Regions from separate parts of the Mesorhizobium sp. M0011 genome, predicted to be linked through region 3. Evidence: predicted binding sites of a transcription regulator. Region 3 holds the regulator's gene; each other region holds the start of a gene.
What was found. Region 3 encodes PhoB, which activates phosphate uptake and scavenging genes when phosphate is short. Its sites were predicted from a motif close to TGTCATNNANCTGTCAT; they were not measured.

Region 1 (10,328 bases), on a different contig from region 3:
GCAGTTGCTTGATTACATTTATTGCGATCCGCATGTGGCAGAGAGCGTGGCCAGCGCCTCGGAGGTCGGCAAGGCCCTGTACAGCCATACCCAGAACGTACCGTCATGCGTCGCCGCGCGGGAGCGGCGCGATCTCTTGACCCGATACGTCGATCAGATCGCAACCAAGAACGGACCGGAAACCGAGGTCCTGGCGATCGCGGCCGGCCATTTGCGGGAAGCCAATCGTTCGGTCGCCTTGGCGGAGGGCCGTCTCAAGCGTTGGGTTGCGCTCGATCAGGATCCCCAGAGCGTTGGGCTGATCGCGCGCGATTTCCAGGGCACCGCGGTCGAAGCCATCGACGGCTCGGTGCGGACCGTGCTCACGCGAGGCCACAAGCTCGGCAAGTTCGATTTCGTCTATGCCTCCGGCCTTTATGACTACCTCGCCCACAACGTCGCGGTGAAACTCACGAAGACCTGCCTGCAGATGTTGAAGCCGAACGGGACGTTCCTGTTTGCCAACTACGCCGAGGGCACGCCTGACGCCGGCTACCGGGAGACATTCATGGACTGGGTGTTGCTGCTGCGGTCGGAGGTCGATATGTGGAACATCGTCAATGCCAGTGTCGACCGCAACGCCGTCGAGGCGCAGGTGTTCTTCGGCGAGAACCGCAACGTGCTCTATGCCGTCATTGAAAAGCGCGGATAGCACCCGCCTGGACTGCACCGGGCCGGGCGTGCCTTTGGCTTGCACCTCCGGCCGCCTTCCGCTATAGAGCCGCCACCCGCGTAGACACCCTTGGAGGCAACGCGGCGGAAGGCCGCCTTCCCGCATGATCCCGAAAAGTGGATTCCGGTTTTCGGACCAGATCATGCGTGGGTATGTCGGCTTTCGACGTTTACGGTCCAGGCACTCTGCCAACCGTGAGCGCTCCAGTAAACCGAAAGGAAATGCCATGAGCCACGACACTTACGAGCTCAAGGCCGAAGCACGCGAACAGGTCGGTAAGGGGTCCGCCCGTGCAGTTCGCCGCAACGGTAAAGTGCCTGCAGTAATCTATGGTGACAAGCAGCCTCCCCTGGCTATCGCGCTCACCTACAAGGACATCTATTACAAGATCCATGGCGGCGGGTTCCTGACCACGATCGCCACGATCGATGTCGACGGCAAGAAGATCCAGGTCCTGCCGAAGGACTTCCAGCTCGACCCGGTCAAGGATTTCCCTGTCCATGTCGACTTCCTGCGCATCGGCAAGGACACCCAGGTCAATGTCGACGTGCCTGTCCACTTCATCAACGAGGACAAGTCGCCCGGCATCAAGCGCGGCGGCGTGCTCAACATCGTGCGTCACGAAGTCGAGTTCCACTGCCCGGCCAATGCGATCCCGGAATTCATCACCGTCGATCTCACCGGCGCCAACATCGGCGACTCGATCCACATCTCGGCGGTCAAGCTGCCGGCTGGCGTCAAGCCTGTGATCTCCGACCGCGACTTCACCATCGCGACCATTGCCGGTTCGTCGGCGATGAAGCCGGAGACGGAAGAGACGGCTGAAGTGGCTGCACCCGAAGCGGCTCCTGCCGCCGAAGAGAAGTAACTCTTTCCCGCCCGGAGCAGACGATGCTTGTCTTTGCAGGCCTCGGCAATCCGGGCGCGAAATACGCCAGCAACCGCCACAATGTCGGTTTCATGGCGGCGGACGCAATCGCCCGCCGCCATTCCTTTTCGCCCTGGACGAAGAAATTCCAGGGCCTGATTTCCGAGGGCACGCTCGGCGGCGAAAAAATCGTCCTGATCAAGCCGCAGACCTTCATGAACCTGTCCGGCCAGTCGGTCGGCGAAGCACTGCGCTTCTACAAGCTCGAGCTTTCCGCGCTCACCGTCTTCTATGACGAGATCGACCTTGCCGAAGGCAAGCTGCGCATAAAGACTGGCGGCGGTGCCGGCGGCCATAACGGCATTCGCTCGATCGACGGCCATGTCGGCAACGCCTATCGCCGCGTACGCATCGGCGTCGGCCATCCCGGCGTCAAGGAAATGGTCCAGCACCATGTGCTCGGCGATTTCGACAAGGCCGACCGCGAATGGCTCGAACCGCTGCTCGACGCGATCGCCGACAACGCCGCCATGATCGCCAAGGGCGACGAGTCCGGCTTCATGAACAAGACCAGCCTCGCCGTCCAGGGCAAGGCCGGCTCGCAACCGGAAAAGCCGGCACCGAAGCAGCCGGCGCAGAAGCAGCAAAGTCACGTCCGCCAGGCACGGCCGCAGCAGGTGCCAGCCAAGCTGCCGGAAAGCGGTCCAATGGCCGCCATGCTGAAGAAGCTGTTCGGCGGCAAGGACTGAGCATCAAGGGGACCGAAGGGCTTGACGTTGATCACCCCTATCGCCCATAGCCCTGATCAAATTTCTATTTTCCCGATAGGACCGAACAAAAATGGGTTTCAAATGCGGCATCGTTGGCTTGCCCAACGTCGGCAAGTCGACGCTTTTCAACGCGTTGACCAGAACGGCTGCGGCGCAAGCCGCCAACTATCCATTCTGCACCATCGAACCGAACACCGGCGAGGTGGCGGTGCCAGATCCGCGCCTGCAGAAGATCGCCGCGATCGCCAAGTCGAAGGAGATCATCCCGACCCGCATATCCTTCGTCGACATTGCCGGTCTGGTGCGCGGTGCCTCGAAGGGCGAAGGGCTGGGCAACCAGTTTCTCGCCAACATCCGTGAGGTCGACGCCATCGTGCATGTGCTGCGCTGCTTCGAGGATGACGACATCACCCATGTCGAGGGCCGCATCGACCCCGTCGCCGATGCCGAGACGGTCGAGACCGAGCTGATGCTCGCCGACCTCGACAGCCTCGAACGCCGCATCGTGCAATTCCGCAAGCGCGCCGGCAGCAAGGACAAGGAAGCGACGACCGTGCTGCCGCTGATGGAGGCAGCGCTCGAACTGCTGCAGGCCGGCAAGCCGACCCGCATTCTGCTCAAGGGTATTTCGCCCGAAGATTTGCGCATCCTGCAGGGCTTGAACCTTCTGACCTCGCATCCCGTGCTCTATGTCTGCAATGTCGCCGAGGCCGACGCCGCCACCGGCAACGAGCACACCAGTGCCGTGGAAAACATGGCCACCGCCCAAGGCGCCGGCACCGTGGTGATCTCGGCGGCGATCGAGGCGGAAGTCGCCCAGCTCTCCGACGAGGAAGAAATGGAATTCCTGTCGTCGCTGGGCCTCGACGAACCCGGCCTGAACAAGGTCATCCGCGCCGGCTACGACCTGTTGCATCTCATCACCTATTTCACCGCCGGGCCGAAGGAGACGCGCGCCTGGACCATCCATAAGGGCGACAAGGCGCCACAGGCCGCCGGTGTCATCCACACCGATTTCGAGCGCGGCTTCATCCGCGCCCAGACCATCTCCTACAACGACTTCGTCACACTGGGCGGCGAAGTGGCGGCCAAGGAAGCCGGCAAGGCGCGCGACGAAGGCAAGGAGTATGTCGTCCAGGACGGCGACGTGCTGCTGTTCAAGTTCAACACCTGACGCCGGCCTGTCAGGCACCCAAACATCCGACGAGTAATCGGGGAAGCTTTCTCGGCGTGATCTTCCGATCCGGCCCGTGGCGATCGGTTGGGTCGCCACTTGTCTTGATTTTGTCACGTCACAGGTCTAAGCGGCAGAAGCACGGTCGGCGCTGACGTCGAGAACCGTGCAATCCAACACGACGCGTCAATCCGAACGCACCCTTTGGCCCCAGCAAGGGATACCAGGCGATGATCAAGGCCTTCGTCGTGGACAATGATCGCCTGCGCGTCGTCGACGATCTCCTGGCAAACAGCGAGACCATCGTCTGGGCGGACCTGTTCAACCCGACAAAGGAAGAGGAAGCGACGATCGAGAGCTGGCTCGGCGTTGCCATTCCGACGCGCGAGGAGATGGAGGAGATCGAGATTTCGAGCCGCCTCTATGTCGAGGACGGCGCCTATTTCATGACCGCCACCCTGCCCGCCCAGACCGAAATCGACGATCCCTTGATGTCGCCAGTTACCTTCGTGCTGGCCGGCACAAGGCTGATCACGGTGCGCTACCACGAGCCGAACGCCTTCAAGACCTTTCCGCAGCGCGCCGAGAAGGTGGCGACCGGCTGCACCAGCGGCGACACCATCCTGATCGGCTTGCTGGAGGCGATCGTCGACCGTCTCGCCGACATTCTGGAACGCGCTGGCCGCGACATCGAGGCGATCTCGCGCGATATCTTCGAAGCGCGATCGACCAAGGTTTCCAAGCGCAATCGCGACTTTCAGGAACTCCTGAAAGCCATCGGCCGCAAGGAGGACATCGCGTCTTCGATCCGCGACAGCCTGATCTCGCTGCAGCGCCTGGCAGGCTTTTTCGCCCATGCCTCGACCCGCACCAAGATGAGCAAGGACACCAAGGCGCGCATCAAGACGCTGTCGCGCGATGTGCTGTCGCTGGCCGACCACGCCACCTTCCTGTCGCAGAAGATCTCCTTCCTGCTCGACGCCACCCTCGGCATGATCTCGATCGAGCAGAACGCCATCATCAAGATCTTCTCGGTCGCCGCCGTCATCTTCCTGCCGCCGACTTTGGTCGCCTCGATCTACGGCATGAATTTCGACGTCATCCCCGAGTTGAAATGGGAGCTTGGCTATCCCTTCGCCATCGCCATGATGGTGCTGTCGGCGATCCTGCCCTTCTGGTACTTCCGCCGCCGCGGCTGGCTCTGAGTGGCCCTGTCGATCGGCTGCCACAGGCTGGCGCAGTAGAAATCGCTTGACCAAACGAACGCCGGCCTGCATCCGGAAACCCCGATCCTGGGGATCGTGGGTCGACAAGCCGGATTCCAGACCATGACTGCAGAGATAAAAACATGGGCCTATGAGGACTTCATCGAGGGCGCATCGATCGACCTCGGCTCGAAGCTCGTGAGTGCCGCCGAGATCGTCGAATTCGCCGGAGAATTCGACCCGCAGCCGATGCATCTCGACGAGGAAGCCGGTAAGGCCAGCATCCTCGGCGGGCTGGCAGCGTCGGGCTGGCACACCTGCGCAATGTTCATGCGCATGCTGTGCGATGCGTTCCTGCTGGACTCGACCTGCCAGGGCGCGCCCGGAGTCGATCAGGTCAAATGGAAGAAGCCGGTCCTGGCCGGCGACCAACTGACCGGCACCCTGATGGTTATTGCCAAGCGCCTGTCGAAATCGAAGCCGCAACTCGGCTTGGTCACCATGCGCAGCGAACTGTTCAACCAGCGTGGCGAAAGCGTCTTCGAGCTCGAGAACTCCGTCATGTTCCTCACGCGCGATGCCGCGGGGAGCCAAGCATGACACTGGACGAGTTCTTCCGTATCGGCACCACCGTCACGCTCGGCTCGCACTCATTCGAGCCCGAGGCGATCAAGGCCTTCGCCCGTAAGTACGACCCGCAAATCTTCCATATCGACGAGGAGGCCGCGAAGAAAAGTGTGCTCGGCGGCCTCTGCGCGTCCGGCTGGCACACGGCCGCGACCTGGATGAAACTCAATCTGGAAAACCGTATGGACGCCGAGATCGCTGCGTGGAGCGGTCCCGGTCCAGTGCCGGAATTCGGTCCCTCGCCCGGCTTCAAGAACCTGAAATGGCTGAAGCCGGTCTATGCCGGGCAAACCATCACCTTCACGCGCACCGCGCTGTCGCACCGCCCAATCGCCTCACGCCCCGGCTGGCGGCTGCTGGCGCTGCGTTCGGAAGCTTTCGATTCCACCGGCGACAAGGTGCTCGAGTTCGAAAGCGCCGTTCTGGTGAAGGCCGAGTAACGCCACTTTCCCTCTCCCTTCTTGTAGGAGAAGGGAGAGCACTCCTCAATGTCCTTCGAACCCTATCAGCGTTCTGACCGGCACACCGAGGGCTTCGAGCTTGGCGCGGCCGCCGAGGTCCGGCAGGTCGATGACAAAACAGGCAGCGAGGATGTCGGCGCCGATCTGGCGCAGAAGTTTGACCGCCGCCTCCGCGGTGCCGCCGGTGGCGATCAGATCGTCGACAAGGATCACCTTCTCGCCCGGAGCAACGCCGTCCTTGTGCATCTCCATCTCGTCCAGCCCATATTCCAGGCTATAGGCGACGCGCACCGTCTCGTAGGGCAGCTTGCCTTTCTTGCGGATCGGCACGAAGCCGGCCGAGAGCTGATGGGCGACGGCGCCGCCAAGGATGAACCCGCGTGCCTCGATGCCGGCGATCTTGTCGATCTTCTGGCCGGCATAGGGATGCACCAGTTCGTCGATGGCGCGGCGGAAGGCGCGCGCATTGCCGAGCAGCGTGGTGATGTCGCGAAACAGGATGCCGGGCTTGGGATAATCCGGAATGGTGCGGATCGCGGCGAGCAATGTGTCTTCGAGGGAGGATTTCATGGGTCGAGATTACCTGAAACGGAGGTTCTTGCGCGACAATTGTTCGATCGAACTGCAGCCCATCAGCTTCATGCCGCGTTCGATCTCGACCCGCATCTGTTCAAGCGCCCGTTCGACGCCGGGCTGGCCGGCCGCCGCGAGCGGGAACAGATAGTAGCGTCCGACGCCGACGGCCTTGGCACCCAGCGACAGCGCTTTCAGCACATGCGTGCCGCGCTGCACGCCGCCATCCATGATGACGTCGATCCTGTCGCCAACGGCGTCGACGATCTCGGCAAGCTGATCGAACGCCGCCCGCGAGCCATCCAGCTGCCGCCCGCCATGGTTCGACAGCACGATGCCGCTGCAGCCGATGTCGACGGCGCGTCTTGCATCCTCCACCGACATGACGCCCTTGAGGCAGAACGGACCCGACCAAAGCTTGACCATCTCGGCCACGTCGTCCCACGTCATCGACGGGTCTAGCATCTCGGTGAAGTAGCGGCTGATCGACATCGTGCCGCCGCCCATGTCGACATGCTCGTCGAGCTGCGGCAGCTTGAACCCCTCATGGGTGAAATAGTTGATCGCCCAGGCCGGCTTGAGCGCGAACTGTGCCATTCCGGCGAGATTGAGCTTGAAGGGAATGGCAAAGCCGGTGCGTTTGTCGCGCTCGCGGTTTCCCCCGGTGATGCTGTCGACGGTCAGCATCATCACCTCGACGCCAACCGCCTTTGCGCGCTGCATCATCGCCCGGTTGAGGCCGCGATCCCGGTGGAAATAGAACTGGTAGACCTGTGGGCTGCTGCTGATGCCGCGCGCCTCCTCGAGGCTGACGGTGCCAAGCGAGGAGACGCCGAACATGGTGCCGTATTTGGCGGCGGCCCTGGCGACCGCGCGCTCACCCTGATGGTGGAACAGGCGCTGCAAGGCGGTCGGCGAGCAATAGAACGGCATCGCCAGCTTCTGGCCCATGACCGTCACCGACATGTCGACCTCGCTCACTCCGCGCAGCACGTTGGGAACAAGGTCGCAGGTCTCGAAGCTTTCGGTGTTGCGGCGATAAGTGACCTCATCGTCGGCCGCGCCGTCGATGTAGTTGAAGATCGGCCCGGGCAGCCGCTGCTGTGCCATCCGCCGGAAATCGGAAAAGTTGTGACAGTCGCTGAGCCGCATCATCGAATTCCAAAGGCCATGGCGGGACGAGCTTCTCGCCACCGTTCGATGCGTCGAATATCAACCTGATGCCGCCATGCCAACGGACTAATTGCCGAACTTTCGCTTGAGCACGAGCGTTAACAAAAAAGGAGCGCCTTAAGCGCCCCTTCCCGTCTAAATCCGGCTGACGAGGATTACATGCCGAGATCGGAACGAAGCTCGGCCCTGGCCACTTCATATTCAGCCTTGAAGTCGTCCCGGTTGAGCAGGACCGCGGCAATAACGCTGCCGGAAATCTTGCCCATCTCGACGTCGGACGCATAGTGGATGCCGCCGACCTCGCGGTTGTGGGCGTATTCGGCCGCACGCGCCATGATCTCGGCGCGCTTTTCCGGGACCATGTCGGACAGGATGATGCCCATCATCGTGCCTACGGTGGCATGGCCAGACGGCCAGGAACCGGAGCTCGACAGCTTGACCGCCGGCTTGACGAGATCGCTGAGCTGATGCGGGCGCGGGCGCTTCCAGACATCCTTGGCCGGGTCGACGACAGCCCCTTCGGTAGCCACCACGCGATCGAAGAAAGCGCTGAATTTCGGCAGCGTTTCCTTGTTGAATTTCGGCCCCATGACGTCGGCAAAGCGCCAGACATTCTCCTCGGCATCGGCCACCGCGCTGGCGACCATCTCCGGGGTGCGCGTCACCTGCAGCGTCAGCACCTCGCCGAGTTCGGCCTTGGTCTGCGCCGAATCGTTTGCCGGCGGCGGCGGCAGGATCATCGTCAGGTCGACGTCCTTGTTGGTGACGAAGGGCTGAGCGTCTTCCGCTTGCGCGGCCGAGCCGAGGATGAGCAGCAACAGGCCTGCCGCGAGCGATGCGTATCTTTTCATGAATGCGATCCTTTGATGAGAGCAGCACAGGATCGCCGGATGCGATGACGGCCATGTGACATGACCAGCCTCCGGAAATGCAAAAGGGCGCCTCTCGGCGCCCTTCGCGATCACTTGATTGTGTGGCCTAGTGGGCCACGCCTTCCCACACCTTGCGCTTGGTGAGATAGACCAGCGCGCCGAACAAAAGCAGGAACACCAGAACGCGAAAACCGGTCTTCTTGCGGTCTTCCATATGCGGCTCAGCCGCCCACGCCAGGAAGGCGGAGACGTCGCGGGAATACTGATCGACGGTCTGCGGCGCACCGTCATCATAGGTCACCTGGCCGTCGGAGAGCGGCTTGGGCATTTTCAGCGACACGCCGGACATGAAGTACGGATTGTAGTGGGTGCCTTCCGGGATCACCATGCCGGCCGGCGGCGTCTGGTCGTAGCCGGTCAGCAGCGAGTGGATATAGTCGGGGCCGCCCGCGTCATACTGGGTGAAGATGTCGAAGACGAATTGCGGAAAGCCGCGCTCGACGCCGCGCGCCTTGGCCAGCAGCGACATGTCGGGCGGGGCAGCGCCGCCATTGGAAGCGGCGGCCGCTTCGTCGTTTGCGAACGGCGGCGGAAAGTGGTCGGACGGCTTGCCTGGACGGTCAAACATGTCGCCGGCATCGTTGGGACCGTCATGGATCGTGTACTCGGCCGACAGCGTCTTGATCTGCGCATCGGAATAGCCGAGGTCCGACAGCGTGCGGAAAGCCACCAGGTTCATCGAATGGCAGGCCGAGCAGACTTCCTTGTAGACCTTGAGGCCGCGCTGCAGCTGCGCCTTGTCGTAAGTGCCGAATGGGCCGGTGAAACTCCAGTCCATTTCCTTCGGCTCGTCGATCGGGAAATGTGTCGGATTGGCCACATTGTGTGCCTCTTCGGCGGCGATCGCCCGAGTGCCCGCGGCCCCAGCGGCGACGGCCACGAGGCCGATCAGCGCCAGCGAGGTGAGAATCTTTTTCATGCCAAATCCCCTTAGATTCTCTACCCGCTCAGCCTTTGGTTTCCGGCGCCGCAGTAGCGCCCGCCGGATGTCCGCTGCCGCCCTTGTTCTTCTCGAGGACCGCCTCGGTGATCGAGTTCGGCAGCCGTCGCGGCGTCTCGATCAGTCCGAGCACCGGCAGCGCGATCAGGAAGAAGGCGAAGTAGAACAATGTCGCCATCTGCGCCATGAACACATAGCTGCCTTCGGCCGGCTGCGAGCCCAGCCAGCCAAGCAGGATGGCATCGGCCACGAACAGCCAGAAGAACAGCTTGTACCAGGGCCGGTAAACGGCCGAGCGTACCTTCGAAGTGTCGAGCCACGGCACCAGGAACAACATGACGATGGCGCCGAACATGCACAGCACGCCGCCGAGCTTGGAGTTGATCGGCCCGACATTGAAGGTGATGGCGCGCAGGATCGCGTAGAACGGCAGGAAGTACCATTCGGGCACGATGTGGGCCGGCGTCTTCAGCGGGTTGGCGACGATGTAGTTGTCGGGATGGCCGAGATAGTTCGGCAGGTAGAAGACGAAATAAGCGAAGAAGAACAGGAACACGATCATGCCGAACGCGTCCTTGATGGTCGCGTAGGGGGTGAAGGCGACAGTGTCGGTCTTCGACTTGACCTCGATACCCGTCGGGTTCGACTGGCCCACGACATGCAGCGCCCAGATGTGCAAAACGACGACGCCGGCAATCATGAACGGCAACAGATAGTGCAGCGCAAAGAAACGGTTCAGCGTCGGGTTGTCGACGGCAAAGCCGCCGAGCAGCAGCTGCTGAATCCAGTCGCCGACCAGCGGAATGGCGCTGAAGAAGCCGGTGATGACGGTGGCGCCCCAGAAGCTCATCTGGCCCCATGGCAGCACGTAGCCCATGAAACCGGTCGCCATC
Region 2 (10,328 bases), on a different contig from region 3:
ATCAACCGTCGAGGCGCCGACTGGTGGGCGAATGCGATTCGCCGCGCCGCCACCGTCCTGGTCGTCGAGATCGGCGGCAAGATCGCCGGCTATGCGACGATCGGCAAGAACCGCGCCCGCGAACTGCGCCAGCAAGGCGAAATCTACGAATTGTACCTGCGGCCGGAATATCAGGGCATCGGGCTTGGCAGCCGCCTGTTTTCGGCAGCCAGGGCGCGCCTGGCCGACCATGGGCTGAAAGGCATGGTCGTTTGGGCGCTGGAAGACAACCAGAACGCGCTTGCCTTCTATGCCGGCGCCGGTGGCCGCGACGTTGCGGAAGGCGTCGAGATATTCGAGCAGAAGGCGCTCAAGAAGGTCGCTTTCGTCTGGGAATGACAGCCCGGCCTTTCGGCCGCCCGCCTCTTCCGATCGCACCCAGCACCATTCGCCGCATTGCACCATGGCGCGCCGCCCGCTATCGATCGTCCATCGAGAGAGGGATTTAAGCCATGCGCATCGAAGCCATAGCCAGCGGAAAGAACCCGCCTGAGGACGTCAACGTCATCATCGAGGTGCCGATCGGCGGCGAGCCGATCAAGTATGAGATGGACAAGGAAGCCGGCACGCTGTTCGTCGACCGCTTCCTGCACACCTCGATGCGCTACCCCGGCAATTACGGCTTCGTGCCGCACACGCTGTCGGGCGACGGCGATCCGATCGACGTGCTGGTCTGCAACACGCGCGCCCTGGTGCCGGGCTGCGTCATCAACGTCAGGCCTATCGGCGTGCTGATCATGGAAGACAATGCCGGCCAGGATGAGAAGATCATCGCCGTGCCGTCACCGAAACTGACGCTGCGCTACGAGAACGTCACCGAATACACCCAGCTGCCCGACATCACGCGCCAGCAGGTGCAGCACTTCTTCGAGCACTACAAGGATCTCGAGCCCGGCAAGTGGGTCAAGATCGAAGGCTGGCACGATTCCAAATATGCCAAGAAGATGATCGTCGACGCGATCGAGCGGGCCAAGGCGAGCAAGTAGCTGGGCTTAGGCTCTGCGGAGCATCAACCTCGCAGGGCCTAGGCCTCGCGAGGCCCCTCGACTTCGTCATACCAGGGCGGAGCAGCCGCGAAGCGGCGTCGCGGAGACCCTGGTATCCATGCCGTGACGCTCGGTGACGTGAGCGGCGGGACAAAATTCTGCGCCGCTGCGGCGGTGTTGATGTCGCGGCATGGACCCTCGGGTCTGCGCTGCGTCGCTACGCTCCTTGCTGCGCCCGTGGATGACGAAGTCAAAGGCGTTCGGTCAATCCCAACGTGTGCGACCTGCATGTGGCAGAAGTTCCGTGCTAAGCAACTGATCTAGTTATCCACCCGGCCGAAAGCCGGCACGTTGCCGATGACAGTGCGCCTGTCCTTGCCGCAGGCGAAGGTGCGCGCCTTGTCGTCGGCAAGCTTGCGCGCCTGGTCGTTGGCGGTGGGATTGCCGGTGGCCAGCACCAGGCCGACGGTGCAGCCGTCGCGGGCGTCCATCTGGCCGACCTTGGCGACGAGCAGCACCTCGGTCGGCTTTTTCTCGTCCTCGGGATTGCTGATCGAACGGCGATGGATGGCTGCATAGGGTACGGCCTTGTCGCCCTTGGTCTCGATGCGCCATTCGATCTTGGCTCCGGACGAATTGAAGCCGGAAAAGCTTTCCCAGACCGTCGTCATGTCGCCGCCGGGCGGAAAGCCGTAGAACAGCGATTCACGGGCGTCGTCATAGGCGATCAGCACGGGATAGCCGCGATAGCCCGAACAGGCAAGTTCGGCCCAGTCGCCGTCGCCTTCTTCTGCCTGCGCGTAGGTCACGCAATCCTTTTTCGAATCCAGGTCGGTGTAGGCGCTCGCAATGCCGTCGGCATGTGCAGCCTGGCAGAAGCCAGCGAGGATGAGCGGAATCAGCAGGCTACGCATCGCGGGACATCTCCGTTGGAGGTTGTCCTAGCGTATCGCCTGTCGCTATTTCTTCAAGCTGGCTTCGATCAGCAGGTCGGCATTGCGGGCAACCGCCTGGGCCGGGCCGCCGAGCCCGAACAGCTGGCCGCTGATATAGGCGCCCTCGATCAGCAGCAGCAGGCCGTCGCCGAGCGTGTCAGGGTCTTGCGCGCCCATCGCGTCCGCCATGGCGCGCAGCCGGCGGCGCAGTTCCTGCTTGTTGGCCTCGCTGACCACGCGGGCCGGATGGCTGTGGTCGGGATATTCGACCGCCGCATTGGTCATGCCGCAGCCGCGATAATCCGCCACTTGCGTGCGCTTGCCGATGCGGGTCAGAAAAGCCTTGATCTGTGCGCGCGGCTCGCCGGGATGAGCGGCGACCGCCTCGTCGAAACGCTCCCAATATTCAAGATCGTACTGCCTGAGATAGGAGGCGGCCAGTTCATCCTTGGACGGAAAGCTGCGATAGAGGCTGGGCTTGGTGACGCCGGCACGTTTGACGATCTCGTCGACGCCTATCGCCCTGATGCCGCGCCGGTAGAACAGGTCATAGGCCACATCGAGGATCTTCTTGGCTGCTTTCGGCGGCGCCGACGCATGACCGTCGCTGATGGTCAGATCAATATTTTTGTCCGTTGGCATCGTGTGGCTCGATTGACAATGTTACCGATCGGTACGTATACATACTCCACCTGCAACGTACCGGTCAGTAACATGATAGCTCAATCCCGCCCATTTGGCCAGCGCTACGCTTTCGTCGTGGTCGGCGTCATCTTCCTTAGCCTGCTGGTCGCGGCCGGTCTGCGGTCCGCTCCCTCTGTCATGATGCTGCCGCTGGAGACCAGTTTCGGCTGGCGGCGCGACATCATCTCGCTGGCCGCAGGTGTCGGCATCCTGCTTTACGGCCTGACGGGGCCATTTGCCGCAGCCCTGATGGAGCGCATCGGGTTGCGCCGCACGCTACTCGCCTCGCTGGTGGTGATGTCGGGCTCCACGGCGCTCAGCCTGCTGATGACCAAGCCCTGGCATCTGTTCATCACCTGGGGCGTGTTCTCGGGCATTGGTTCCGGCGCTGTCGCCAGCGTGCTCGGCGCGACCATCGTCAACCGCTGGTTCAAGACCAATCGCGGCCTTGTCATGGGATTGATGTCGGCTTCCAGCGCCTCGGGCATGCTGGTGTTCCTGCCGCTGATCGCCGCTCTGGCGCAGTCGGGCGGCTGGCAGCCGGTTGTCATCGCGGTCGCGATCGCGACCGCTGCCCTGATACCGCTGGTCTGGCTGCTGGTGCCGGAGCGGCCGGCATCGATCGGCATGGTGCGCTACGGCGCCGAGGCTGACGACGTGCCGCCCACTCCGCCTGCGTCACAGGGCAATTTTCTGGCGCACACGCTGAACACCCTGCGCCGCGCCGCCGGCACCCGCGTCTTCTGGTATCTGTTCGCCACCTTCTTCGTCTGCGGCTTCACCACCAACGGGCTGGTCGGCACGCACCTCATCGCCTTCTGCGGCGACATGGGCATCGGCGAGGTGCAGGCCGCCGGCCTGCTGTCGATGATGGGCATTTTCGACCTGATCGGCACGACACTGTCCGGCTGGCTCACCGACCGCTACGACCCGCGCAAGCTGCTCGGCGTCTATTACGGCATTCGCGGCCTGTCGCTGATCTACCTGCCCTATTCCGGCTTCTCGGCGACCAGCCTGATCATCTTCGCCGTGCTCTACGGCCTGGACTGGATCGCCACCGTGCCGCCGACGCTGCGGCTCGCCAACGAGGCGTTCGGCGACCGCAGCGGGCCGATCGTGTTCGGCTGGATCGTCGCCGGGCACCAGATCGGTGCGGCCGCTGCCGCCGCCTTTGGCGGCACCATGCGCGAGTTGCAGGGCAATTACGAACTGGCGTTCCTGATCGCCGGCATGACGGCAATCGCCGCCGCCTGTATCTCGCTGCTGATCAACACCAGCAAGCCGGCGTTCGATCCGGAGCCGCAAGCGGCCTGAGCTGCTCTTCCCTTCTCTCCTTGTGGGAGAAGGTGTCGCCGAAGGCGACGGATGAGGGGTGTTCCAGGGAATGCCGACGTCTCACTCCGCTGGAACACCCCTCATCCGTCTCGGCGCTGCGCGCCGATCCACCACCCTGGGCGAGTCACGGGCCTCGCCCGCCCTTCGGGCCCCACAAGGGGAGAAGGAAGATGTGGCTGTTATCAAAACTTCATCATCCCGAGATGTCCCTGAAACATTGACGCTGGACCTTGGTGGCACCGCTCAAGCCATCCAGGAGACAGCCGTGAACAAGCTCTCGATGACCCGCCGCGCCTTCGTCACCTCAGCCAGCGCCGTTGGGCTGGCCGGCGTTTCGAGCTTGGCGCTGCCCTACTATTCGCGCGCCAGTCAGCGGCCGGCCTTCACCCATGGCGTCCAGTCGGGCGATGTCGACGCAACCAGCGGCATGGTGTGGACGCGCACCGACCGTCCGTCGCGCGTCATGTTCGAGGTGTCGTCGACGGAGAATTTCGCCAATGCGACACGCCTGGCGCCGCTCGATACCTCGCCGGCCAGCGATTACACGGTCAAGCGGCTGCTCACCGACCTCGCTTCCGATCAGGACATCTTCTACCGTATGACGGCTGCCGACCTCGCCGACATCAATGCCGTTTCCGAGCCGATCACCGGGCGCTTCAGGACGGCGCCGGCCTCGAAGCGCGACATCCGCTTTGCCTGGTCGGGCGACACCGCCGGCCAGGGCTGGGGCATCGATGAGACCGGCATGAAGACCTACGCCACGATCGGCAAGCACACGCCCGACTTCTTCCTGCATTCGGGCGATACCATCTATGCCGACGGCGCCATGAAGGACGAGGTCGACCTGCCCGGCGGCGGCAAGTGGAAGAACGTCGTGCTGATCGACGGCAAGCGCAAGGTCGCCGAGACGCTGGACGAATACCGGGACCAGTGGAAATACAACATGATGGACAGGAACGTGCTCGGCCTCAGCGCCATCTGCCCGACCTTCTACCAGTGGGACGACCACGAAGTGCTCAACAACTGGTCGGATTCGAAGGATCTCAGCGCCGACAATCGCTACACGGAGAAATCCATCCACGTGCTGGCGGCCCGTGCGGCGCGCGCTTTCCATGAAATGACGACGATCCGCTACGAACCCTCGGAGCCGGGCCGCGTCTATCGCAGAATAGCCTACGGGCCGCTGCTCGACGTGTTCTTCCTCGACATGCGCTCCTATCGCGGCCCCAATGGTCCGGACATGCAAGATGAGATGACGCCGCAATCACGCATGCTGGGCGAACAGCAGACGAAATGGCTGAAGCGCGAACTGGCGAATTCGAAGGCCACCTGGAAAATCATCGCCGCCGACATGCCGCTCGGCCTCGTCGTCTGGGACGACGGCACCAAGAAGGTTGGCGCCGAAGCGGTCAGCAATGGCGACAATGGCTTGCCAAAAGGGCGCGAGCTCGAGATCGCCGACCTGCTGCGCTTCATAAAGAATGCCGGCATCAGCAACACCGTCTGGCTGACCGCCGACGTGCATTACACGGCCGCGCACTACTACAACCCGGACAAGGCGCAGTTCCAGGAGTTCAATCCGTTCTGGGAATTCGTCTCGGGTCCGATCCATGCCGGCACGTTCGGGCCGAACGATTTCGACATGACGTTCGGTCCGGAGCTGAAGTTCATCGAGGCGCCGACCGCCGAACAGGGACAGAACCTGCCGCCCTCGGCCGGTCTGCAATTCTTCGGGCTGGTCGATATTTCAGGCGCCAGCGAGCAGATGACGGTGCGGCTGATGGATCGCGACGACAACGAGCTCTACAAGGTGACGCTCGACCCGGTGCGGTCGGCGTAAGCGCGCTTTCTACCCTCCCCCTTGTGGGGAGGGTCGGCGCGGCGGCTTCGCAAAGCGAAGCTGGCGAGACGGGGCGGGGTGAAGCGCTGACTAGTCCGGGTAGCAGACCATGGGGATATTCGGCCAGACGGCGCTGTCGCAGTTGGCGGCGTCCTGCCGCTGCTTGAAGGCGGCGCTGACCGGGCCGGTCACCATCGGGTCGACGCCGTCGGGCGCGTCGGCGAAAATCTGCTCGGCCGACTGTGCCTCTGATGGCAAGGTAGGCCGTGATTCCTTCATCGTCGCGGCCGACTGCGCGGCGTTGGCCGCCAGCAGGACGGCGAAGGCAACTGAGGCGATGAGCGGCCAAAATCGGTTGAGTTTATCGGTCATGACGTTCGAACTGTCTGGGCCCCGAAGGGTTCCCGCCTTGGTTAACAAAATCATCTCACACGCAGATGCTTAAGATTTGATGAGTATTTGGTGACGCTCCTCCTCTTTCGCAACTGCGAAAAACCCTGTATGAGCCGCGCAACCGAAAGAGGCAGCGCCTTTTGGCCTGCTGCCTGCAACGCTTCCGAGACCAGAACATGAAAATTCGTAATATCGCGATCATCGCGCACGTCGACCATGGAAAGACCACCCTGGTCGACCAGCTTTTGAAGCAGTCCGGCTCCTTCCGAGACAATCAGCGCGTCGCCGAGCGCGCCATGGATTCCAACGATCTCGAAAAGGAACGCGGCATCACCATCCTGGCCAAGGCGACTTCGGTCGACTGGAAGGATACCCGCATCAACATCGTCGACACCCCCGGCCACGCCGATTTTGGCGGCGAGGTCGAACGCATCCTGTCGATGGTGGACTCAGCCATCGTGCTGGTCGACGCAGCCGAAGGGCCGATGCCGCAAACCAAGTTCGTCGTTGGCAAGGCGCTCAAGGTCGGCCTGAAGCCGATCGTCGTCATCAACAAGATCGACCGTCCGGACGCCCGTCATGTCGAGGTGGTCAACGAGGTGTTCGACCTTTTCGCGGCGCTCGACGCCACCGACGAGCAGCTCGACTTCCCGATTCTGTACGGTTCAGGCCGCGATGGCTGGGTTTCGGAAAATCCGGAAGGACCCAAGGACCAGCAGCTGGGGCCGCTGTTCGACCTCGTCATCAAGCATGTGCCGGAGCCGACCGTTCATCCCGGCCCGTTCCGCATGATCGGCACCATCCTGGAAGCCAATCCGTTCCTCGGCCGCATCATCACCGGTCGCATCGAGAGCGGCACGCTCAAGGCCAACCAGCCGGTCAAGGTGCTGCACCATGACGGCACCCAGATCGAAACCGGCCGTATTTCCAAGATCCTCGCTTTCCGCGGCCTCGAACGCCAGCCGATCGATGAAGCCCAGGCGGGCGACATCGTCGCCATTGCCGGCCTGTCGAAAGGCACCGTCGCCGACACGTTCTGCGATCCGGCGGTGAGCGAGCCGCTGCATGCGCAGCCGATCGATCCACCGACCGTGACCATGTCGTTCCTCGTCAACGATAGTCCGCTGGCCGGCACCGAAGGCGACAAGGTGACCAGCCGCGTCATCCGCGACCGTCTGCTGCGCGAGGCCGAAGGCAATGTCGCGCTGAAGATCGAAGAATCGCCGGACAAGGATTCGTTCTTCGTCTCCGGCCGCGGCGAATTGCAGCTGGCCGTGCTGATCGAGACGATGCGCCGCGAAGGTTTCGAGATCGCCGTGTCGCGTCCGCGCGTCGTCATGCAGAAGGGCGAAAATGGCGAATTGCTCGAGCCGGTCGAGGAAGTCGTCATCGACGTCGACGAGGAACACGCGGGCATCGTCGTGCAGAAGATGTCGGAGCGCAAGGCCGAGATGGTCGAGCTGCGTCCGTCCGGCGGCAACCGCCAGCGCATCGTCTTCCACGCGCCGACGCGCGGCCTGATCGGCTACCAGTCGGAGCTGTTGACCGACACGCGCGGCACCGCCGTGATGAACCGGCTGTTCCACGCTTACGAGGCCTACAAGGGCGAATTGCCCGGCCGCACCAATGGCGTGCTGATCTCCAACGAGCAGGGCGAGGCGGTGGCCTACGCCATGTGGAACCTGGAAGATCGCGGTCCGATGGTCATCGACCCGGGCGTCAAGGTCTATCAGGGCATGATCATCGGCATCCACTCCAGAGACAACGATCTCGAAGTGAACGTGCTGAAGGGCAAGAAGCTGACCAACATCCGCGCCGCCGGCAAGGATGAGGCGGTGAAGCTGACGCCGCCGATCCGCATGACGCTGGAGAAGGCCTTGGCCTGGATCCAGGACGACGAACTGGTCGAGGTGACGCCGAAGACGATCCGTCTGCGCAAGCTCTATCTCGATCCGAACGAGCGCAAGCGCTTCGAGAAGTCAGCCAAGGCGGTCGGCGCGGCGTAAGGGCACCGCCACGCATATGAGCGGCAAACTCGTCACGGCTGCGATATTCGACAATCGACCCGAGGCCGAAGTCTGCATCTCAATGCTTGACGCGTATGGGATTTATGCGTTCTCGGCGCATCTCGATACGAGCGGGCAAAGCCTGATCCACGTGCAAGTCGCCGACAGCGATCTCGAAGCGGCCAAGGGGTTGATCAGCCCGGTCCCTGAATCGGGCGACTGACCCTTGGCCGCTGCCGTTCATCCGCCGGCAGCGGAAACAATGGCTTCGCGATCGGCCTCGCCGGACAGATCGAAGCGAATCGTCATTCCCTCGCGGGCCGGCTTGCGCAGAGCCTTCGCCCCGTCCCGGCCGAGGATCAGCAATCGTTTCTCTTCCAGCGTCTGAAGCCGTGATCGCGAGATGCCGAGTTCGCCAGCGAGCAAACGGTCGAGCCGGAGCGATGTTGGCATTTCGAGCCCCAGCTCGAGTTCCAACACGATAACGGCTTCCCTGATGTCGCCAAGCCTGCGCTTGTGAACGGCGACATCGGGAAATTCCTCGACGCGCCCGATCCGGTTTCGCAGCGCGACCACATCGAAAGCATGGCGGCGGGCGAGTGCCGGATCGTTGCTTTCGAGTGCCTGCAGCAAGGCAGGCTCGAGGTCGCGGCGGTTGCAGCGCTCGAAAATGCCGAAATTCCAGGAATTGTCGCAATCGATGCAGCGATAGATCAGCCAGACGTCAATGCGTTTGCCATTGGCGTTGACGCGGAACTTTCCGCTGCTGCAATAGGCCTTCACAGTGCCGCAGCGATTGCAGTTGATGAGCGGTCGAGGTGCGGTCGTAGGCGCGATCGCCCAGTGGATACGCAGAAGTCCAGACATGCCGATAAGCCCTTCCCGTCGGGAAGTTCATCAGGTCGGCGATGTCGAGATGCCCATGCGGGCACGGCGTGGCGGTCGCTTGCTAAAATCAGAAATCAGATGTCACGGGCGGCAGCGCGCGACAACGGTTCAGCAGTGCCAAACCGGTCTCGAACCGCCGCCCAGAAGAACACATGAACATGAAAACAGACACCGCAAATGCGGCGTCATGCAGTGTGTCGGGGGAGTTGACGAGACCGGCGGTTACGTAGGCAAAGTGAAGCTCAAAATTGTTTCGCGGCGGCCTTTCTAGCTGCGGGATATCGGAGGTGCAAGGGACCTCGCAAGCCTTGGGTTCCTCGCCCCCACGGGAGTGGGGGAGAGGTGGCTCGGCGAAGCCGAGACGGAGAGGGGGAAGGGCTCGGCGTTCACAAGAATTCGGAGCAAACTCACCAGCGTCGCAGCCCCCTCTCCGACCGCTTCGCGGCCACCTCTCCCCCGCCTTGCGGGGGCGAGGAACCCAAACCTTGGTACGTCAGCGCCAATGGCCCGTATCGGGTTTGCCTTTGCCAGAGCCGCAGCTGTCGAGTATTTGTGGTTGATCGAGCCCCAACCAGAGACCCTGGCCATGCACCTCACCTCGCTGCTCATCTTCGCCGCCGCTTTGTTCGTTGCCGCCGGTTCACCCGGCCCGTCGATCGCGGCTCTCGTCGCGCGCGTCATCTCTAAGGGCTTTCGCGACGTGTTCCCGTTCCTGCTCGCCATGTGGATCGGCGAGGGCATCTGGCTATCGCTGGCGGTATGCGGACTGGCTGTCGTGGCGCAGACCTTCCATTTCGCCTTCGTCGTGGTGAAGTGGGTCGGCGTTGCCTATCTCGCTTACCTCGCCTGGAAGATGTGGACGGCACCGGTCGAGGCAAAAGAGGGCGAGATGCCGCGCGAGGATTCGCCGGCAAAGCTGTTCTTCGCCGGCATGGCGGTGACGCTCGGCAACCCCAAGATCATGATGTTCTATCTGGCGCTGCTGCCGACCATCATCGACCTCGCTTCGGTCAGCATTGTCGGCTGGGTCGAGCTGACGGCGACCATGGCCGTGGTGCTGGTCGCCATCGATCTCGCCTGGGTGCTCGCTGCATCACAGGCGCGCAAGCTTTTGAAGAGCAAGCGCGCCATGAAGATCGCCAACCGCATCAGCGCCACGACGATGGCCGGTGCGGCCGCAGCCATCGCGGCGCGGTCCTGAGCCGGCGCGTCAACCCATCAT
Region 3 (10,328 bases):
GTTCGCCCTTCATCCAGGGCCAGAGCATCTTCACCGCCGGCCTGGTCATGGGCGTCATGCTGATCCCGGTCGTGTCCTCTCTTTCGGATGACATCATAACCGCGGTGCCGCGCGCCATGCGCGACGGGTCGCTTGGCCTCGGCGCGACCCGCTCCGAGACGATCAAGCGGGTGATCCTGCCGGCTGCACTGCCCGGCATCGTCGGCGCCATCCTGCTGACTGCCTCGCGCGCCATCGGCGAAACGATGATTGTCGTGCTGGCGGCGGGCGTCGCCGCTAACCTCACCATCAACCCGTTCGAGGCGATGACGACCATCACCGTCAAGATCGTCAACCAGCTCACCGGCGACCTCGAGTTCAATTCGCCGCAGACGCTGGTCGCCTTCGCGCTCGGCCTGACGCTGTTCGCGCTGACGTTGGTGATGAACATCGTCGCGCTCTACATCGTGCGCAAATATCGGGAGCAGTACGAATGACCGACATTTCCATGGATACGATGGTCAGGGCGGCGGCCCATCCGCGCCGCGACATCGGCCTGAAGGCCCGTTACGCTGCCGAGCGCCGATTCCGCATCTATGGCGTCGTGGCGATTTCCGTAGGCCTGGCGTTCCTGGCAATCATGCTGATCACCATCGTCTCGAAAGGCTACACCGCCTTCTGGCAGACGACGGTATCACTGCCGATCTCGTTCGACGAGAAGGTGATCGATCCTTCCGGCAAACGCGCAACCGATCCGAGCGTTCTGATCAAGGCGAATTATCCCAAGCTCGCCGAAAACGCGCTGGTGGCCAAGCTCGGCATCAATCCCGACGACAAGCCGGCGATCAAGCAGCTCAAGGGCTTCCTGTCGGAAGGCGCCCGCGTCCAGTTGCGCGACATCGTTGCCGCCGATCCGTCCGTGATCGGCACGACGCGCGACGTCAACATCCTCGCCGCCGCCAATCTCGACTCGGCTTTCAAGGGTCAGATCGACCTCAGCGTCGAGGAAGCGCGACGCAAGGTCTCGGACCAGCAGATCACCTGGATGAACAAGCTCAAGGCCGAGGGCGCGATGGCCGAGCACTTCAACAGCGGCCTGTTCACCTACGGCGCCTCCAGCCGCCCGGAAACCTCGGGCATGGGCGTGGCGATCATCGGCTCGTTTTATATGATGGTGATCGTGTTGCTCCTGGCGCTGCCGATCGGCGTCGCCGCCTCCATCTATCTGGAGGAGTTCGCCAAGAAGAACCGTTTTACCGACCTTATCGAGGTCAACATCAACAATCTGGCCGCAGTGCCGTCAATCGTCTTCGGCTTGCTCGGCCTCGCGGTGTTCATCAATTTCCTGGGCATGCCGCGCTCTGCCGCCTTCGTCGGCGGCCTGGTGCTGACGCTGATGACGCTGCCGACGATCATCATCGCGACGCGAGCCGCACTTGCAGCGGTGCCGCCGTCGATCCGCTCGGCAGCTCTCGGTCTTGGCGCCTCCAAGATGCAGATGGTGTTCCAGCACATCCTGCCGCTTGCCGCGCCCGGCATCCTCACCGGCACCATCATCGGTCTGGCGCGTGCGCTCGGCGAAACCGCGCCTCTGCTGCTGATCGGCATGGTCGCCTTCGTCGCCGATCCACCGACGACGCCTTTCGATCCGGCCACCGCGCTGCCGGTGCAGATCTATATGTGGGCGAACGAGGCCGAACGCGCCTTCGTCGAGCGTATGTCCGGCGCCATCATCATCCTGCTCGTCTTCCTCATGGCCATGAACATCACCGCGATCGTGCTTCGGCGTCGGTTCGAGCGGCGCTGGTAGAAAAAAAGGCATCTTGGTATGAACATCATGACCGAACAGTCCCTTGAAAACGCAGTGGGCGACAAGATGAAGTCGAACGAAGTGATCAAAATGCGCGGCGACAAGGTCGGCGTGTTCTATGGCGAGAAGCAGGCGCTGTTCGATGTCAATCTCGACGTCCGCCTGAATCAGGTGACGGCGCTGATCGGCCCCTCCGGCTGCGGCAAGTCCACCTTCCTGCGCTGCCTCAACCGCATGAACGACACCATCGATTCAGCACGGGTAACCGGCAAGATAACGCTCGACGAAGAAGACATCTACGACAAGAACATCGATGTCGTCGAACTCAGGGCGCGCGTCGGCATGGTGTTCCAGAAACCCAATCCGTTCCCCAAATCGATCTACGAGAACGTTGCCTATGGTCCGCGCATCCACGGATTGGCCAAGCGCAAGGCCGATATGGATCAGATCGTAGAGTCGAGCCTGAAGAAGGCGGCGATCTGGAACGAGGTCAAGGACCGTTTGCAAGAACCTGGCACGGGTCTTTCCGGTGGCCAGCAGCAGCGTCTGTGCATTGCACGCGCCATCGCCGTGTCACCCGAGGTGATCCTGATGGACGAACCGTGTTCGGCGCTCGACCCGATCGCCACCGCTCGCGTCGAGGAACTGATCGACGAACTGCGTCAGAACTATACCATCGTCATCGTCACCCATTCGATGCAGCAGGCAGCGCGCGTGTCGCAGCGCACCGCGATGTTCCATCTAGGCTATCTGGTCGAGGAGGGCGCCACCGACAAGATGTTCACCACCCCCGACGACAAACGCACCCAGGACTACATCACCGGCCGGTTCGGCTGAGCTCAGGCATACGAGGGACGAAGATCATGGGTGAACATACCGTCGCATCTTTCGATGAGGATCTGGAGCAGATCAGCCAGCTGATCCGCGACATGGGCGATCTCGCCCGCTCGATGGTCAGTGGCTCGACCAAGGCTTTGCTCAATTCGGACAATGCGCTGGCGCAGCGCGTGGTTTCCGATGATGCCATCATGGATGCACGCCAGCGCGAGCTGGACGATCGCGCCATCACGCTGATCGCCAAGCGCCAGCCAATGGCCAACGATCTGCGTGCGGTGGTCGGTTCGATCCGCATGGCCGGCGACCTTGAGCGCATCGGCGACCTTGCCAAGAACATCGCCAAGCGCGTCGGCACTGTCGGGCTGAGTGTCACGCCGCACGACCTTTCGCATTCGATCGACGCGATGGCGCAACTGGTGCTGATCCAGGTGCAGGGGGTCGTCGACGAGTACGCCGCCGCCGACCCGGCAGCGCTTGCCACGCTCAGAAACAATGACGAACGCATCGACGTCAAATACACCTCGGTGTTCCGCGAGCTGCTGACCTACATGATGGAAGATCCCCGCAACATCACGGCGTGCACGCACCTGTTGTTCTGCGCCAAGAACCTCGAGCGGATCGGCGACCACGTGACCAACATCGCCGAAAATGCCTACTATGTTTTGACCGGCACGCAGCTGCCAGCCAATCGTCCGAAGCAGGACGAGACGGCAATGTCCGCGCCAGCGGCATAACAGGGGTGACCAGCCGATGATCGCACCACGCATCATGGTGGTGGAGGATGAGGAGCCGCTAGGCGTGCTGCTCCGCTACAATCTTGAATCCGAAGGTTACCAGGTCGAGGTGGTGACGCGCGGCGACGAGGCCGAAATCCGGCTGCAGGAGAACGTTCCCGACCTTCTCGTGCTCGACTGGATGGTGCCGGCGGTTTCCGGCATCGAACTCTGCCGGCGCCTGCGAATGCGCCCAGAGACCGAGCGGCTGCCGATCATCATGCTGACCGCGCGAGGCGAGGAAAGCGACCGCGTGCGCGGCCTGTCGACCGGCGCCGACGACTATCTGGTCAAGCCGTTCTCGACGCCGGAGTTCATGGCCAGGGTCAAGGCGCTGCTGCGCCGGGCCAAGCCGGAAGTGCTGTCCAGCGTGCTAAAGGTCGGCGACATCGTGCTCGATCGCGAGTCGCACCGGGTCTATCGCAAGAAGAGCGAGATCCGGCTCGGGCCGACCGAATTCCGCCTGCTCGAATTCATGATGCGCCACCCCGGCCGCGTGTTCTCGCGCAGCCAGCTGCTCGACAATGTCTGGGGCGAGACGATTTACATCGACGAACGCACTGTCGACGTGCACGTCGGCCGGCTGCGCAAGGCGGTCAACAACGGCCGCATGCCTGATGTCATCCGCACCATCCGTGGGGCGGGTTACGCGATCAGGGAAGACTAGGTGGCTGTTCCGTCCCGATAGATCGGGAAAACTCGATTAGCACGCGGTCGCCAACAGCCGGTGGAATGTTGCACTCGTCTCATGGATGGGGAGCGAGCACGTGACGCCAGGAGCGGTCATCCTCATCAGGTTTCGAATGACTGCATTTGGGCCAAAGCGACAGGCAGCTTCTGGCGTTCCCCGATCTCCCAAACTCTCTATTGGGGCCCGGCTGGCCGCAGGAAGCACGGCGAATTACTTGGTACGTCGCCATCTTGCCCGCAGACTCCGCCCAGAAAGCCACGCAAGAATGACTTTGAGTTAATTTAGATATACGTTCGTCGGATGACGCGTATTCTGCAGAAATATACAATTTTAATAAATTACTTCAAATTATTGCGAGTCCTCTCCTCTTTATTCATTGCTCGTCTGTCGATTGCTCAACGCGATCTCGGATCTAATGACGATTCCGTGGAACGATCTCGTTCTTTGCAGCGTTGCTTGGAAGCGGTCGCCGGACCTTTGACCAGGTCGGGCACCATTGGGAAGGATTTCTGATGAGCACGGTCTTAAATGCCAAGGGCATCCCTCTTGCCTACACCGGCGCTTCCACTCATTGGTTCTCGGCCACCGGGTCTGGACCGGAACTGCATGGCACCTCCGGCAACGACTCCTTCTGGGGAGACACCGGCGTCACTGTCACGATCTACGGTGGCGCCGGCGACGACTACTATCATCTCTATTCCACCAACAATAAGGTGGTCGAGGATCCTGGGGCAGGGATCGACACGATCGACACATGGATGAGCTACAAGCTCCCCGACAATTTCGAGAACCTCGTCGTTACCGGCACCAACCGATTTGCGTTCGGAAATGCGGTGGACAACATCATCAAGGGCGGGTCGGGTCACCAGACGCTGGATGGCGGCAAGGGAAATGATGTCCTGATCGGCGGCGATGGCGCCGATACTTTCGCCATCTCCAAAGGTAATGGAAGCGATCTTATCTTCGACTTCGGTGCGACCGATGCGGTCCGGCTTGACGGCTACGACTTCACTTCGTTCGATGCCGTCCGTTCACAGATGGTCCAGGTGGAATCTAACGTGATGCTGAACCTCGGATCCGACGAGATCCTGGTGTTCAAGAATACGACCATCGACAAGCTGCAGCCCACCCAGTTCGAACTTCCGATCGACAAGTCCGCAATGACGCTGTCCTTCTCCGACGATTTCAACACGCTGAGCCTTCGGGACGGGCAGGACGGCACCTGGAATTCCAATTTCTGGTGGGGAGCGCCGAACGGCAGCACGTTGAGCAGCAATGGTGAGTTGCAGTGGTATATCGACGCCAATTATGGCCCGACGAGTTCGGTCCATCCGTTCAGCGTTGAGAACGGCGTCCTCACCATCACCGCCGCGCAGGCGCCGGAGGACATCAAGCCTCTGATCAACAACTACGAATACACCTCGGGGATCCTGACGACCCACGACACCTTCTCGCAAACCTACGGCTATTTCGAAATGCGGGCGGATCTTCCTGAAACAGCCGGAGCCTGGCCGGCGTTCTGGCTGCTTCCGGAGGACGGATCGTGGCCGCCGGAGCTGGACGTTGTCGAAACGCGCGGCCAGGACCCGAACACGCTCTACATGACGGCGCATTCCAATGAGACGGGAGCGCACACGAAGGTTTCGTCAACGGTGAACGTTGCGGATACCGACGGTTTCCACACCTATGGCCTGCTCTGGACGAAGGATGAGCTTGTCTGGACCTACGATAGTGTAAAGGTCGCTCAAGCAGCGACGCCGGCCGACATGCACGATCCCATGTATATGCTGGCCAATCTCGCGGTGGGCGGCATTGCCGGCCAGCCTCCTGACCATCTGGCTACGCCAGCGGAGATGAAGATCGACTACATCCGCGCCTATACGCTGGACGACCTGCAGCACCACCCCTTGGACATCGCCGGCGACCATTCGGTCTAAGCGACGCCCTTATGTTGGGGCCATGAGCCGTTAGGAGCGCGGGAATGATTGCACGGTCTGATCTGCGGGCAGTCTTGAGGCGCGCCATCGCCGATGTCGGTGTTTTTTCGTTCCTCATCAACATCCTGCTATTGGTGATCCCCCTTTATCTCTTGCAGGTCTATGACCGCGTCCTGCCTTCCTCCAGCGTCGAGACGCTTCTTTACCTCTCTGCTATCGCGGTTCTCGCACTCGCCTTTCTCGGTCTCCTCGATGCGGTCCGCTCCGTTTACACGCAGCGCGTTGCAGCCATTGTCGACAACAGACTGGGCGCGAGGACATTCGCCGTCTCGCTGGAGGCTAAGTACGCCGGGGGAGCAGCCCTGCCTCCACTGCGCGACCTTGCCTCGGTATGCGCCTTCATCAGGTCACGTGGCGCGGCGGTCTTGTTCGACCTGCCGTTTGCTCCGTTCTTCCTCGCCCTGCTGTACCTCATCCATCCTTTGCTGTTCTGGCTTACGCTGGCGGGATCTGGTCTGTTGCTTGCGCTGGTCCTGGCAAATCAGTTTGCCACCGGCAGGAATGATGCCTTGTCGGCGGAACGCTCGGCTGTTGCCAGCCTGTCGGAGCAGGCCTTTGCCCGGAATGCGGAGACGCTGCGCGCCATGGGCATGATCCAAAACGCCGCGCGAGTGTGGGGAAGGCACGTGGCGGAGGCGCTAGTCCTGCATGACCGTTCGTCGATGGCCAACGCGATTTTCAGTGGAACGTCGCGAGCCGTACGCATGATGCTTCAGCTGGCAATACTGGGTGTCGGAGCATGGCTCGTGCTGCAAGGGAAGATGACGGCCGGCATGATCTTCGCGTCTTCCCTGGTGTCGTCCCGCGCGCTGCAGCCGCTCGACCAACTGATCGGGTCATGGCGGCAGATCGTCGACGCCAGACGATCGTGGAAGCGGTTGGACAAGGCGCTTTCCGCCCATCCGGCACATGCGCAAAAACTGACCTTGCCGGACCCGTCCGGCGAAATTGTCGTGCAGGGCCTGATCTTTGTCGCGCCGAACGCCACGCCCGGCACCGAACCCATCATCAAGAGACTGAACTTCCGCATCGGCGCAGGCGAAGCGGTGGCGATAATAGGTCCGAGCGGAGCCGGCAAGTCCACCCTGGCAAGATTGCTTGTCGGTGCGATTCAGGCAACCAGCGGCTGCGTCAGGATTGATGGCGCCGATCTCAGAACCTGGGACGAGAAGCAGCTTGGCCGGCATATCGGATATCTCGCTCAGGAGGTGGAGCTCTTTCCCGGATCGATCGCGGAAAATGTCGCCCGCTTTGAACCCGATGCGAATGACGCCTCTATCGTCGAGGCAGCAAAGAATGCCCGGGCGCATGAGCTGATACTGGAGCAGCGAGACGGCTATCAGACCAGAATAGGTCCGTCGGACAGAACACTATCGGGCGGCGAACGCCAAAGGATCGGGCTGGCGCGCGCTTTTTACGGCAATCCGCATGTTCTCGTTCTGGATGAGCCCAGTACCCATCTCGACGGCAGCGGCGAAGCCGCGCTCGAAGAAGTGCTTGCCGCCGCAAAAGCGGCGGGCGTTACGACAATCGTGATAACGCACCGCCCTTCGATCGCCGCAGCCTGCGACCGCGTGATGCTTCTGCGCAGCGGAGTGATCGAAGCCTTCGGTCCAAGCGGCGACGTGATGCGGCAGCCGATCGCCGGCATCAGCCTTGCCCCACAGCGCAGCATGGCGGTGACAGGGTCTTTTGCCACGACGATCCGCGGCACCCCTCATAGTGTCCGCTTTGGATCGTAGAAGATGACAGCGCAAAGCCTCGTCCGGGAAGGCACAGCACGCACCGACATTCGCCGGGTGGCATTCGCCGGATACGCGGCAATGGCGATATTGGTTGGTTGCTTTGGCTATTGGGCGGTCAGTGCACCGTTGTCCGGCGCGGTCATCACGCAAGGCACAATCTCGGCGACAGGCGGGAACATCCTCATCCAGCATCCCCAGGGCGGCATCATCCAAGAGTTGCTCGTCCATGAGGGTGATCGCGTGCAACAGGCCCAGGAACTGATCCTGCTGGATCGAACAGCCGCGCAAGCCGAACTCAACCGGCTGACGAGACAGTCGATCGCTTTGAAGGCCAGCGCCTCGCGGCTGGAGGCGGAACGCGACGGGTTGGATCGGCTTGCGCCAATCACAGAGGCTGCGCCGGCACCGTTCCAGCACAATTTCGAGGTCCTGGTTCAAGAACAGCGGAAGGAATTCAACGCCAGGCTCGCCCGATTTCGATCGGAACAATCGATCCTCAGGCAACGGGTTGCCATGCATCGCCAATCGGTCGTCGGGTTGCAGGCCCAGAAACAGGCCATTGAGCAACAGGCCGAAGTCGTGAAGAAAGAACTGGGCATCAAGACCAGCCTTTTGGACAAGGGCCTCACCAATCGCACTGAATATTCACAGCTTTTGCGTAGCGAGGCCGATCTCGTCGGGCAGGCAGGGGCGCTGGAGGCAAATCTTGCATCGGCCAACACCCAGATCGTCGAAGCCCAGGAGCAGATAGAGCGCCTGACCACGCAGCGCGTGGAGGAAGCCCTGACGAAACTCGACGAGGTACGTTCTTCGCTGGCTGACATTGACGAACAGATGCGGGCATCCGAGGCAGTGCTGCGGCGGACGACGATCAAGGCGCCAGCGGCGGGCATCGTGGTATCGTCCACCTACAATTCCAAGGGCAGCGTGATTGCCCCCGGCGAGAAGATCATGGAGATTCTGCCTACGGCATCGGGCTTGATCGTCGATGCACGGCTGCCGCCGAAAGACATTGACCAGGTTCGTGTCGGCCAGCCGGCAAAACTGCGACTATCAGCGTTGAACATGCGGCTCACCCCTGAGATTTCAGCCATGGTGACACAGGTTTCCGCAGATCGGCTCATCGATCAGGCTACGCATGAACCCTATTTCCGCGCCAAGCTGAAGATTGCCGCCGACTTGCCGCCCGGAGTGAAAGCGGAGCAGCTTTACCCTGGAATGCCGGTAGAAGCGTTCATCGGCACCGGCGAACGGACTTTCTTCGAGTATCTCGTACGGCCGATGCGCGATTCCTTCGCGCGCGCTTTCACGGAGCGGTAGATGTTGCGGACCGCGCAATTTTGACCCTGGCCCTCACGCCACGCTCTTTCCGGCGCTCCCTCTCGCCTGCACGCCCGGCGCAAAAATCTCCTGATCGACGAAGATCAATGCCCGCATGGCGCAGCCTTCGCGGATCAGCGGCAGTTCGTTCGGCTCTGTATCGAAGGAAATCGATTTTGAGTGCTGGCCGCCGGCGGTCTGGGCAATCGCTTCGCGCAGTGCCGGCTCTATCAGGTCGAAGGCGGCCGCGCTGACGCCGACCATGGCAACGGGCGCCGGATCGATCAGCGCGAACAGGCTGCCGAGGCCGTAGCCGAGCGCTTCGCCGGCCTTGCGATAGGCTTCCCGTTCGGGTCCGTCACCTTCGCGGGCCGCGGCAGCCAGGGCGCGCATGTCGGCGTCGCTGACATCGGCGACGGGTTCTGCATCCTCGCCCATCTGCCTGGCGTTGCGCCAGATGGCGTAATTGCCCGCATAGGCTTCGACGCAGCCGCGCCGTCCGCAGCGGCAGAGCGCGCCGTTCGGCCGATGGATCATGTGGCCGAATTCGCCGCCCGAAGAATGGGTGCCAGTGAACAATTCGCCCTTCAGCACCAGTCCCATGCCGATGCCGTGCGACAAAAGGATAGCGATGAAGTCGTCTCGGTAGCGCAGCGGATCGCGCCACCGCAATGCCACCGCCATCATGTTGCAGTCATTCTCCATTATGGCGGGGATGCCGAACTCGTCTTCGAATATGTCAGCGAAGGCGATGTCGGTGTGCGGAGTGATCGGCGACCACAGCATGGCGCGGGCACGGGTGTCGGTGATGCCCTGGATGGCCAGCGCGATGCGGGCGATGCTGCGCACGTCCAGGTCGGGATCCGCCAGGCGGCGCCGCACGATTGCCGTGCATTCACCGATCAGCGACTCGCGCGACATCGTCAGCGTGTCCAGCCGGCGCTGTTCCTCGGATACTACCTGGCCGGCATAGTCGATGACGGCGACGGAGAGGAAGTTCAGCGACAGCACCACGGTCATTACCGCGGCCGCTTCCGGATTGAGACTGAGGCCGACCTGCGGCCGGCCGCGTTTGAGCGAGCCGGCCTCGCTCGGCTTGCTTTCGGTCAGGATGCCTTCGACGATCAAGTCGGAGGAAATCGCCGAGATGGTCGAATGGCTGAGGCTTGTGGTCGC

Region 1: a site for PhoB is predicted at 8,459-8,475, ahead of NKK51_RS14205 (acid phosphatase). Genes of this name have one in related genera too.
Region 2: a site for PhoB is predicted at 4,157-4,173, ahead of NKK51_RS28640 (alkaline phosphatase D family protein). Genes of this name have one in related genera too.

Annotation. Positions count from the first base shown of each region.
Region 1 covers NZ_JAMYVQ010000010.1:130,142-140,469, reverse strand. Annotated here, with positions in the region: gene NKK51_RS14250 (class I SAM-dependent methyltransferase) at 1-691, shown strand, start outside; gene NKK51_RS14245 (50S ribosomal protein L25/general stress protein Ctc) at 939-1,580, shown strand; gene pth (aminoacyl-tRNA hydrolase) at 1,604-2,329, shown strand; gene ychF (redox-regulated ATPase YchF) at 2,421-3,524, shown strand; gene corA (magnesium/cobalt transporter CorA) at 3,755-4,729, shown strand; gene NKK51_RS14225 (MaoC family dehydratase) at 4,853-5,329, shown strand; gene NKK51_RS14220 (MaoC family dehydratase) at 5,326-5,796, shown strand; gene NKK51_RS14215 (adenine phosphoribosyltransferase) at 5,842-6,387, opposite strand; gene NKK51_RS14210 (alpha-hydroxy acid oxidase) at 6,397-7,542, opposite strand; gene NKK51_RS14205 (acid phosphatase) at 7,719-8,414, opposite strand; gene NKK51_RS14200 (cytochrome c1) at 8,542-9,414, opposite strand; gene NKK51_RS14195 (cytochrome b) at 9,443-10,328, opposite strand, start outside.
Region 2 covers NZ_JAMYVQ010000038.1:25,497-35,824, reverse strand. Annotated here, with positions in the region: gene NKK51_RS28665 (GNAT family N-acetyltransferase) at 1-378, shown strand, start outside; gene ppa (inorganic diphosphatase) at 492-1,025, shown strand; gene NKK51_RS28655 (hypothetical protein) at 1,346-1,939, opposite strand; gene NKK51_RS28650 (TetR/AcrR family transcriptional regulator) at 1,985-2,602, opposite strand; gene NKK51_RS28645 (MFS transporter) at 2,675-3,958, shown strand; gene NKK51_RS28640 (alkaline phosphatase D family protein) at 4,260-5,819, shown strand; gene NKK51_RS28635 (hypothetical protein) at 5,910-6,191, opposite strand; gene typA (translational GTPase TypA) at 6,389-8,218, shown strand; gene NKK51_RS28625 (hypothetical protein) at 8,235-8,441, shown strand; gene NKK51_RS28620 (DUF1062 domain-containing protein) at 8,459-9,085, opposite strand; gene NKK51_RS28615 (LysE family translocator) at 9,693-10,307, shown strand; gene NKK51_RS28610 (YciI family protein) at 10,317-10,328, opposite strand, start outside.
Region 3 covers NZ_JAMYVQ010000020.1:73,667-83,994, reverse strand. Annotated here, with positions in the region: gene pstC (phosphate ABC transporter permease subunit PstC) at 1-476, shown strand, start outside; gene pstA (phosphate ABC transporter permease PstA) at 473-1,789, shown strand; gene pstB (phosphate ABC transporter ATP-binding protein PstB) at 1,808-2,626, shown strand; gene phoU (phosphate signaling complex protein PhoU) at 2,653-3,360, shown strand; gene phoB (phosphate regulon transcriptional regulator PhoB) at 3,377-4,066, shown strand; gene eglC (endo-1,3-1,4-beta-glycanase EglC) at 4,603-6,027, shown strand; gene NKK51_RS21220 (type I secretion system permease/ATPase) at 6,072-7,829, shown strand; gene NKK51_RS21215 (HlyD family type I secretion periplasmic adaptor subunit) at 7,833-9,152, shown strand; gene NKK51_RS21210 (ROK family protein) at 9,186-10,328, opposite strand, start outside.